DNA from 3 places in the Pseudomonas sp. YA1 genome. Region 1 is predicted to be linked to each of the others. Evidence: predicted binding sites of a transcription regulator. Region 1 holds the regulator's gene; each other region holds the start of a gene.
The links. The regulator sigma-54, encoded in region 1, starts transcription at its own class of promoters, with help from an activator protein. The targets are predictions, from matches to a motif close to ANTGGCATNNANNTTGCTNT.
Positions count from the first base shown of each region.

Region 2: AC4OR5_RS23095 (circularly permuted type 2 ATP-grasp protein) is a predicted target of sigma-54. The motif match lies at 1,500-1,519, and genes of this name have one in related genera.
Region 3: flgB (flagellar basal body rod protein FlgB) is a predicted target of sigma-54. The motif match lies at 1,833-1,852, and genes of this name have one in related genera.

Region 1 covers NZ_JBZWBG010000004.1:158,880-162,149, reverse strand. Annotated here, with positions in the region: gene lptA (lipopolysaccharide transport periplasmic protein LptA) at 1-454, shown strand, start outside; gene lptB (LPS export ABC transporter ATP-binding protein) at 454-1,179, shown strand; gene AC4OR5_RS07080 (RNA polymerase factor sigma-54) at 1,405-2,898, shown strand; gene hpf (ribosome hibernation-promoting factor, HPF/YfiA family) at 2,976-3,270, shown strand, end outside.
Region 2 covers NZ_JBZWBG010000017.1:72,790-76,059, reverse strand. Annotated here, with positions in the region: gene AC4OR5_RS23100 (YgiQ family radical SAM protein) at 1-1,383, shown strand, start outside; gene AC4OR5_RS23095 (circularly permuted type 2 ATP-grasp protein) at 1,645-3,270, shown strand, end outside.
Region 3 covers NZ_JBZWBG010000014.1:100,005-103,274, reverse strand. Annotated here, with positions in the region: gene flgE (flagellar hook protein FlgE) at 1-182, opposite strand, end outside; gene flgD (flagellar hook assembly protein FlgD) at 210-923, opposite strand; gene flgC (flagellar basal body rod protein FlgC) at 936-1,376, opposite strand; gene flgB (flagellar basal body rod protein FlgB) at 1,382-1,789, opposite strand; gene AC4OR5_RS20610 (DUF5064 family protein) at 2,042-2,404, opposite strand; gene AC4OR5_RS20605 (DUF2288 domain-containing protein) at 2,471-2,788, opposite strand; gene AC4OR5_RS20600 (branched-chain amino acid ABC transporter substrate-binding protein) at 3,087-3,270, shown strand, end outside.

The DNA of each region.
Region 1 (3,270 bases):
GCCTTCGGACCGCGAACAACCGATCCGCGTCCAGGCCGACAGCGCCGAACTGGACGACAAGCAGGGCGTCGCGGTCTACCGCGGCGACGTCGTGGTGACCCAGGGCAGCACCAAGCTGACCGGCAACACCGTGACCCTGAAGCAGGACAAGAACGGCGACATCGAGGTCGTGACCTCGGTCGGCAAGCCTGCCTACTATGAGCAGAAACCCGCTCCGGACAAGGACGTGACCAAGGCCTATGGCCTGACCATCCAGTACTTCGTCACGCAGAACCGGGTCGTGCTGATCGACCAGGCCAAGGTGATCCAGGAAGGCAACACCTTCGAAGGCGAGAAGATCGTCTATGACACCCAGCGCCAGATCGTCAACGCGGGTCGTGCCACCGGCTCCCAGGTGACCAGCCCGCGCCCGCGCATCGACATGGTCATCCAGCCGAAGAAAAAGGCCCAGTAATGGCAACGCTCAAAGCCCAGCACCTGGCCAAAAGCTATAAAGGCCGGCAAGTCGTCCGCGACGTCAGCATGTCCATCGATAGCGGGCAGATCGTCGGCCTGCTCGGTCCGAACGGTGCCGGCAAGACCACCTGCTTCTACATGATCGTCGGCCTGGTCCAGGCCGACCAGGGCGTGGTCCGCATCGACGAGCAGAACGTCACCCACCTGCCGATGCACGGGCGCGCCCGGGCCGGCATCGGCTACCTGCCGCAGGAAGCCTCGATCTTCCGCAAGTTGTCGGTATCCGACAACATCATGGCGATCCTCGAGACCCGCAGCGACCTCGATCGCAACGGTCGCAAGGAAGCCCTGGAAGGCCTGCTGCAGGAATTCCACATCCACCACATCCGCGACAACCTCGGCATGAGCCTGTCCGGCGGCGAACGACGCCGGGTGGAAATCGCCCGCGCCCTGGCCAGCGCGCCGAAATTCATCCTCCTCGACGAGCCCTTCGCCGGCGTGGACCCGATCTCGGTCGGCGACATCAAGCAGATCATCCATCACCTCAAGGCGAAGGGTATCGGCATCCTCATCACCGACCACAACGTCCGCGAGACCCTGGACATCTGTGAAACGGCGTATATCGTCAATGATGGGCAGTTGATCGCGGAGGGGGATGCCGAGAGCATCCTCGCCAACGACCTGGTCAAGGAAGTCTACCTGGGGCACGAGTTCCGCCTCTGAAGAAATCTCCTAGCGCGCCCTCCGGCCTCGCCGGAGCGGTTCCGCTCGCCCGCGGTTTCGCAACCACGAGTGCCGCCTGGAGCGGATGATTTATTCAGAGCAACCCTAGGCAAAGTACGAAAATTCAGGCATATAATTTGCTTCCTGGCGGTGCCGCCACCTCGGCACCCGTAGTAGTGGATGGTGCCATCCGGTACCAGCGAATAAGGTACTAAGCCCTCAGCCATGAAACCATCGCTAGTCCTCAAGATGGGCCAGCAGCTGACGATGACGCCGCAGCTGCAACAGGCCATACGCCTCCTCCAGCTATCCACCCTGGACCTCCAGCAGGAAATCCAGGAAGCGCTGGAATCCAATCCCATGCTCGAACGCCAGGAAGACGGCGACGATTTCGACAACAGCGACCCCCTCGCCGATGGCGCCGAACAGGCGGCCAGCGCGCCCCAGGAGAGCCCTCTCCAGGAAAGCACCACGCCCAGCGTCGAAAGCCTCGACGACGACCAGTGGAGCGAACGCATACCCAGCGAGTTGCCGGTGGATACCGCCTGGGAAGACATCTACCAGACCAGCGCCAGCAGCCTGCCCAGCAATGACGATGACGAATGGGACTTCACCGCGCGCACCAGCAGCGGCGAGAGCCTGCACAGCCACCTGCTGTGGCAGGTCAACCTGGCACCGATGTCGGACACCGATCGGATGATCGCGGTGACCATCATCGATAGCATCAACAACGATGGCTACCTCGAAGAGTCCCTCGAAGAAATCCTCGCCGCCATCGATCCGGAACTGGACGTCGAGCTCGACGAAGTGGAAGTCGTGCTGCGCCGCATCCAGCAACTGGAACCCGCCGGCATCGGCGCCCGCAACCTGCGCGAGTGCCTGCTGCTGCAACTGCGCCAGTTGCCGTCCACCACGCCCTGGCTGAACGAAGCGCTGCGCCTGGTATCCGACTACCTCGACCTGCTCGGCGGCCGCGACTACAGCCAATTGATGCGGCGCATGAAGCTCAAGGAAGACGAACTGCGCCAGGTCATCGAGCTGATCCAGTGCCTGCATCCCCGGCCCGGTTCGCAGATCGAATCGAGCGAAGCCGAATACATCGTCCCCGACGTCATCGTGCGCAAGGACAACGAGCGCTGGCTGGTCGAGCTGAACCAGGAGGCGATGCCGCGCCTGCGCGTCAACGCCACCTACGCCGGCATGGTCCGCCGCGCCGATAGCAGCGCCGACAATACCTTCATGCGCAACCAGTTGCAGGAAGCCCGCTGGTTCATCAAGAGCCTGCAGAGCCGCAACGAAACGCTGATGAAGGTCGCCACCCAGATCGTCGAGCACCAGCGCGGTTTCCTCGACTACGGCGAAGAAGCCATGAAGCCGCTGGTCCTGCATGACATCGCCGAAGCGGTGGGCATGCACGAATCGACCATTTCGCGGGTCACCACGCAGAAATACATGCATACGCCGCGTGGCATTTTCGAGCTGAAATATTTCTTTTCAAGTCACGTCAGTACCGCTGAAGGCGGGGAATGCTCGTCCACCGCGATCCGCGCGATCATCAAGAAACTGGTGGCCGCGGAAAATGCGAAAAAGCCATTGAGCGACAGCAAGATCGCTGGTTTACTGGAGGCACAGGGCATTCAAGTGGCTCGCCGCACCGTCGCCAAATACCGCGAATCCCTGGGCATAGCCCCTTCGAGCGAGCGCAAGCGACTGGTGTGACGTTGATCCACGCCAAGGTGTTCCGGAGGCAGGTTGCTAACCTGCCACTTACACACGGGCAACAAGGAGAACGCGGTATGCAAGTCAACATCAGTGGCCATCAACTGGATGTGACCGACGCCCTGCGCGACTATGTCGGCGAGAAACTGAGCCGTCTGGAGCGCCATTTCGACAAGATCACCAATGTTCAGGTGATCATGGAGGTCGAGAAACTGAAGCAGAAGATCGAAGCTACCCTGCGCATCGCCGGTGGCGAGATCGTAGCCAATGCGGAACATGAGGACATGTACGCGGCCATCGACCTGCTGATCGACAAACTCGACCGTCAACTGATCAAACACAAAGAGAAGTATCTCGAACGGCAGCAAGGCG
Region 2 (3,270 bases), on a different contig from region 1:
AAGACCGTGATCCGCCTGCCGTCTTTCGAGAAGGTGCGCAACGACCCGGTGCTCTATGCCCACGCCAACCGCGTGCTGCACCTGGAGACCAACCCGGGCAACGCCCGTGCCCTGGTGCAGAAGCACGGCGAAGTGGATGTCTGGTTCAACCCGCCGCCCATTCCGATGAGCACCGAGGAAATGGACTACGTGTTCGGCATGCCCTATGCCCGCGTACCGCACCCGGCCTACGGCAAGGCGAAGATTCCCGCCTACGAGATGATCCGCTTCTCGGTGAACATCATGCGTGGCTGCTTCGGCGGCTGCACCTTCTGCTCGATCACCGAGCATGAGGGACGGATCATCCAGAACCGCTCGCACGACTCGATCATCCGCGAGATCGAGGAGATGCGCGACAAGGTGCCCGGCTTCACCGGCGTGGTCTCCGACCTTGGCGGACCGACGGCGAACATGTACCGCATCGCCTGCAAGAGCCCGGACATCGAGCGGCACTGCCGCAAGCCGTCCTGCGTGTTCCCCGGCATCTGCGAGAACCTCGATACCGACCACAGCTCGCTGATCGAGCTGTACCGCAAGGCCCGGGCGCTGCCGGGGGTGAAGAAGATCCTGATCGCCTCCGGCCTGCGCTACGACCTCGCCGTCGAGTCGCCCGAGTACGTCAAGGAACTGGTGACCCACCACGTCGGCGGCTACCTGAAGATCGCCCCGGAGCACACCGAGCGCGGTCCGCTGGACAAGATGATGAAACCGGGGATCGGCACCTACGACCGCTTCAAGCAGATGTTCGAGAAGTTCTCGAAGGAAGCCGGCAAGGAGCAGTACCTGATCCCGTACTTCATCGCCGCCCACCCCGGGACCACCGATGAAGACATGATGAACCTGGCCCTGTGGCTCAAGCGCAACGGCTTCCGCGCCGACCAGGTCCAGGCGTTCTATCCCTCGCCGATGGCCACCGCCACCGCGATGTATCACTCGGGCAAGAACCCGCTGCGCAAGGTCACCTACAAGAGCGATGGCGTGACCATCGTCAAGAGCGACCAGCAGCGGCGCCTGCACAAGGCCTTCCTGCGCTACCACGACCCGAAAGGCTGGCCGCTGCTGCGCGAGGCGCTGGAGCGGATGGGGCGCGCCGACCTGATCGGCAATGGCAAGCACCACCTGGTCCCGACCTACCAGCCGGATACCGGCGAATACCAGAGCGCCCGGCGGAAGAACTCGACGCCGGCCGGCAGCAAGAAGGCCGGCAAGCTGCTGACCCAGCATACCGGCCTGCCGCCACGCGCCAGCGACGGCGGCAAGCCGTGGAGCAAGGGCCAGCAGAACAAGGCGACGGCCTTCGCCAAGGGCAAGAAGAAGTCGCGCCAGCCGAACATCCCGCGCTGATCGCCGGGGCGGCCCTGCCGCCCGCAAAGGGTGCGTGGCTGCAACCCTGCCAGCGGTCGCGCACCGTCGCGGTGCATCGCCGTGGCGCGACCTCCTGGCCTCCCGGGCCTGGCGGCGCTGGCACAAGTCTTGCGCTTCCGGGGCAACCCGGTCTTCGCGGAGAACCGCGCTGGCGGACCCGGCAACGCCTCGTCGCTTCGCTCCGGCGGCGCGTCGCCGACTCCGCTACAGTGACCGCAACCCCAGCCCCGCGAGCCTTCGATGCCCGAGCTGCTTGCCCACTATCCGTTCACCGATACGGCCTACCATGAGCTGCTCGATCGCCAGGGTGGCGTGCGTCCCCATTGGCAGCGGCTGTTCCGCCAACTGGAGCGCAGCAGCCCTGAGCAACTGCGCCAGCGCCAGGCCCTGGTGGAACGGCAGATCCAGGAGAACGGCGTCACCTACAACGTTTACGCCGATCCCAAGGGCACTGACCGCCCCTGGGCGCTGGACCTTCTGCCGAACCTGCTGTCCGCCGCCGAGTGGCAGCCGATCGCCGCCGGCGTGGCACAGCGTGCTCGGCTGCTCAACGCGCTGCTGGCCGACCTGTACGGCGAGCAGCGTCTGCTCGCCGAAGGGCTGCTGCCCAGCGAACTGGTCTTCGGCCATCCGAACTTCCTCTGGCCGGCGCTCGGCATCCGGCCGCCCGGCGGGATTTTCCTGCACAGCTATGCCGTCGACCTGGCGCGCGATGCCGACGGATGCTGGCAGGTCCTCGCCGACCGCACCCAGGCGCCGTCCGGCGCGGGCTATGCGCTGGAGAACCGGCAGATCGTCTCGCGGGCCTTGCCGGAACTCTATCGCGACCTGCGCGTGCAGCATCTCGCCGGGTATTTCCGCACCCTGCAGGAGACCCTCGCCAGCCAGGCCGCCGGCGACGGCGAGACGCCGCTGGTGGTACTGCTGACTCCCGGACGTTTCAACGAAACCTACTTCGAGCATCTCTACCTGGCGCGCCAGCTCGGTTTCCCGCTGGTCGAGGGGCACGACCTGACGGTGCGCGACGCCACCCTCTATCTCAAGACCCTCGGCGGCCTGAAACGGGTGCACGCGGTATTGCGGCGCCTCGATGACGATTTCTGCGACCCGCTGGAATTACGTACCGACTCGGCGCTGGGCATTCCCGGCCTGCTCGAGGCGGTACGCCAGGGACGCGTGCTGGTGGCCAACGCGTTGGGCAGCGGGGTGCTGGAATCGCCCGGCCTGCTCGGCTTCCTGCCGCAGGCCTGTCGCCGCCTGCTCGGCGAGGAGCTGGCGCTGCCCTCGCTCGACACCCGCTGGTGCGGCGAGCCGCAGGCCCTCGAGGCGATACTCGCGGCACTGCCCGACCTGGTGATCAAGCCGGCCTTTCCCGGCCAGCGCTGCGAACCGCTGTTCGGCCACGCCCTCGACGGTGCCGGCCTGGCATCCCTCGGCGAGCGCTTGCGCGAGCGCCCGCAGGCCTACGTGGCGCAACGCCTGGCGCAGTTGTCCCAGGCGCCGGTCTGGCGCGACGGCGAGGCCGGCGTCGGCCTGCAGTCGCGGGCCATCGGCATGCGCGTGTTCGCCGTCGCCGCCGCCGACGGACGCTACTGGGTGATGCCCGGCGGTCTGACCCGAGTAGCCTCGGCGGCGGATGCCGAGGTGGTGTCGATGCAACGCGGCGGCGCCAGCAAGGACACCTGGGTACTGGCCGAGCGTGCGGTCGGCGGCGAGCCGTGGCGGCCGCGCCGGCTCGGCGTGCGCGACCTGGTCCGCGAGGATCCCTACCTGCCGTCGCGGGTGGTGGAAAACCTGTTCTGGTACGGCCGCTATGCCGAGCGTTGCGACGACCACGCGCGCCTGCTGCGGGTGGTGCTGTCGCGC
Region 3 (3,270 bases), on a different contig from region 1:
AGCAGCACGCCGCTGCCCTGCGGGTTGCTGCCCGAACCCAGCACCGAGGCGGCGTAGACGTCGGCGAACTCCGCGCGGGATTGCTTGAAGCCTACGGTGCCGGCGTTGGCGATGTTGTTGCCGGTGACGTTCAGGCCGCTGGAGGCCGCCTGGATGCCGCTCAGGCCGATGTTGAAACTCATGGATAGCTCCTTGCCGGAAACGCCGGCTTACTGGCCGATGATCTGTACTTTGGACAGCGCGATGCTGCCCAGGCCTGCGAGGTTGAGCATCAGCTCGCCGCCGTTCTGCCCCAGGGTGACGCTGTCGACGTTGGCCGGCAGGTAGGTCTGGAGCCCGTAGGTCTTGCCGTCGATCGAGGTCTGCGCCTCGAACTTGTAGGTGCCCGGCGGCATGATGTTGCCGCTGCTGTCCTTGCCGTCCCACATGAAGCTGACGCTGCCGGCAGCCTGCTGGCCGAGGTTGATGCGGTTCACCACGGTGCCCTTGTCGTCGTAGACGTTGACCCAGACGTTGCTGCTGGAAACCGGCAGGTTGAGGGACGCCTTGAAGGTGTCCTTGGTGTCCACCACCGACTTGTCGGTCGCCACGATGACCTTGCGCCCCACCAGCGACGAGGCTTGCAGGGCCTGCGACGACTGGTAGTTGGAGAGAATGCTCTCCATGCTCTTGTTCAGCGACTGCACGCCTTCCACGGTGCTGAACTGGGCCAGTTGGGCGATGAACTCGCCGTTCTGCTGCGGCGACATCGGGTCCTGGTTCTTCAACTGGGCCACCAGCAGCTTGAGGAATTCGTCCTTGCCCAGGTTGCTGCTGCCCTTGACGCTCTGCCCGGTCTCGGTGGCGCCGCTGCCGGCGGCGCGATTGCTGCCGTTGACGTTGCCGGTGTTGCTGCTGGTGCCGCTGACGTTATCGATGCTCATGCTCTACTCCGCTCACTGACCCAGGGTCAGGACCTTCTGCATCATCTGTTTGGCGGTATTCATCATTTCCGCGTTGGTCTGGAAGGCACGGCTGGCGGAAATCATGTCGGCCATTTCCTCGACCACGTTCACATTGGGGTAATACACGTAGCCGTTGGCATCCGCGGCCGGATGGTTCGGCTCGTAGCGCGGCATCAGCGAACTCTGGTCCTCGACGACGCCCAGCACCTGCACGCCGGCGCCGGAGCTGTCCTGGTCGGCGAACAGCGAGCCGCTGTCGCCCTGGGCCTGCTGGAACATGGTGGAGAACACCGGATGGCGGGCGCGGTAGGTCTTGTCGACGCTGGAGGAAACCGTCTCGGCGTTGGCGATGTTGCTGGCCACGGTGTTCAGGCGGGTGCTCTGGGCGCTCATGCCGCTACCGGCAATGTTGAAGACACTGGCGAGGGACATGGCGGTTACTCTCCACGCAGGGCGCTGACCAGCCCTTTGAATTTGCTGTTGAGGAAGGTGAAGGACGCCTGGAAGTGCATGGCGTTCTCGGCGTAGTTGGCCTGCTCGATCTGGGCGTCGACAGTGTTCTGGTCGATCGACGGCTGGACCGGGATGCGGTACTGCAGGCTGCCCTCGCCCATGCCGAAACCTTCGGCGGCGATATGCCGCTCGTTGGTGATGCGGGTGGCGAAGGTACCCTTGGCGGCCTTGTCCTTCTGCTCGGCGAGAACCGCGGCGAAGTCCAGGTCGCGAGCCTTGTAGTTCGGGGTATCGGCGTTGGCCAGGTTGTTGGCCAGCACTTCGGCGCGCTGGGCGCGGAAGCTGAGGGCCTGCTGGTGGATACCGAGTGCTCTGTCGAAACTGATGCTCATGGCTGCGAACCTGTTTGCCGGTGTGGCTTTCGTCGCCAACACTTCAGCAAGGCCCGTGCCAGATTATTAAAATCCTTTATATTCAATAACTTGAGTTTATTTCAGGACAACCCGGAAGCGGCAAGCGGCAAGCCGTTTCCGCTTGCCGGCAAGGGTGGCAAGCCCCTGGAACGGCTTCTCCGGCAAACGAAAAAAGGCCCGATATCGTCGATATCGGGCCTTTCCCATGCTTCCGGCCGCTGGGGACTCGGCTCACTCGTGGCGAATGATCCGCTCGAGATCCACCGGTTCGCCGGGATGGGCATGCAGCTTGGCGCGAATGTCCTCGAACATCGCATCGTATTCCTTGTGCACCCGGGTGATCGCGCCGAACTTCGGGTGCAGGCCGTGCTTCTGGGCGACCCGCGTGGCATCGCTGGCGAAGTTGAAGGCGGTATCGCGCGGCAGCTCGAAGGAGTCGCTGAACGACTTGCCATCGATCTCGCCGTCCATGTCGAAGTGCACATAGGCGCCGGATTCGGCGTTCTGCCGCACCTCGTAGCGGATATGGATATTGATGTCCTGCTGGTCGAGGCCGGGCAGGCTGACCAGATGGAGGTGGCCTGGTTCGAACATGACGAATCTCCTGGTGGGAATCGGAATCAGTCTAGCCAGGGTCGAGCGAAAGAAAACCGCCCTGGATCAGTGCAACGTCGCTTTTTCCGCGCGTTCCTGAATGACCACCCAGGGCGCCACCACCACCGCCCAGAGGGTCGGGTCGCGTTCGAGGAAGTCCTTGGCCGCGTCCTCCCCGACCTTGCTCAGGCCGCCGCCGGAAAGCCAGGCGGCGACCTTCTCGCGGGCGTCCCCGGCCAGGGCCTCGGCGACTTCCACCAGGTCCAGCGCGGCATCGACCTGGAGCAAGGCGCCACGGGCGAAGAACGGTTGCAGCTCGGCCCAGGAAATGACCGCGGTCTCGCCGAGCAGCTTGGCATAGAGGGTGCTAGTTTGTTCTGTCATGGGATCTACCTGGATTGCATGGGCGCCATGATAACGCCCGCCGGTAGCCCACGACAGCCGAAGGGAAACCGGGCCCAGGGAGGTGAGGCAGGTCCGCGCCGTTTTTCTATACGTTTATGTCAACCAGGCGACACGACTCACGGGAGCTCGCCGTGCCGTGCTTTTCAAGCGACGAAGCGCCGCTCTACACTGTACCGGTACAGTTCCCGGGGTCCGTCCATGACGATCACCCGGTCTCCTCCGGCCCCCGCGGCCGCGAGACTACAACAATGACAACACACAAGAAGAGTGGAGCACTATGAAGAAGGGTACTCAGCGTCTATCCCGCCTGTTCGCCGCGATGGCCATTGCCGGGTTCGCCAGCTACTCCATGGCCGCCGACACCATCAAGATCGCCCTGGCTGGCCCGGTCACCGGTCCGGTAGCCCAGTACGGCGACATGCAGCGCGCCGGTGCGCTGATGGCAATCGAACAGATCAACA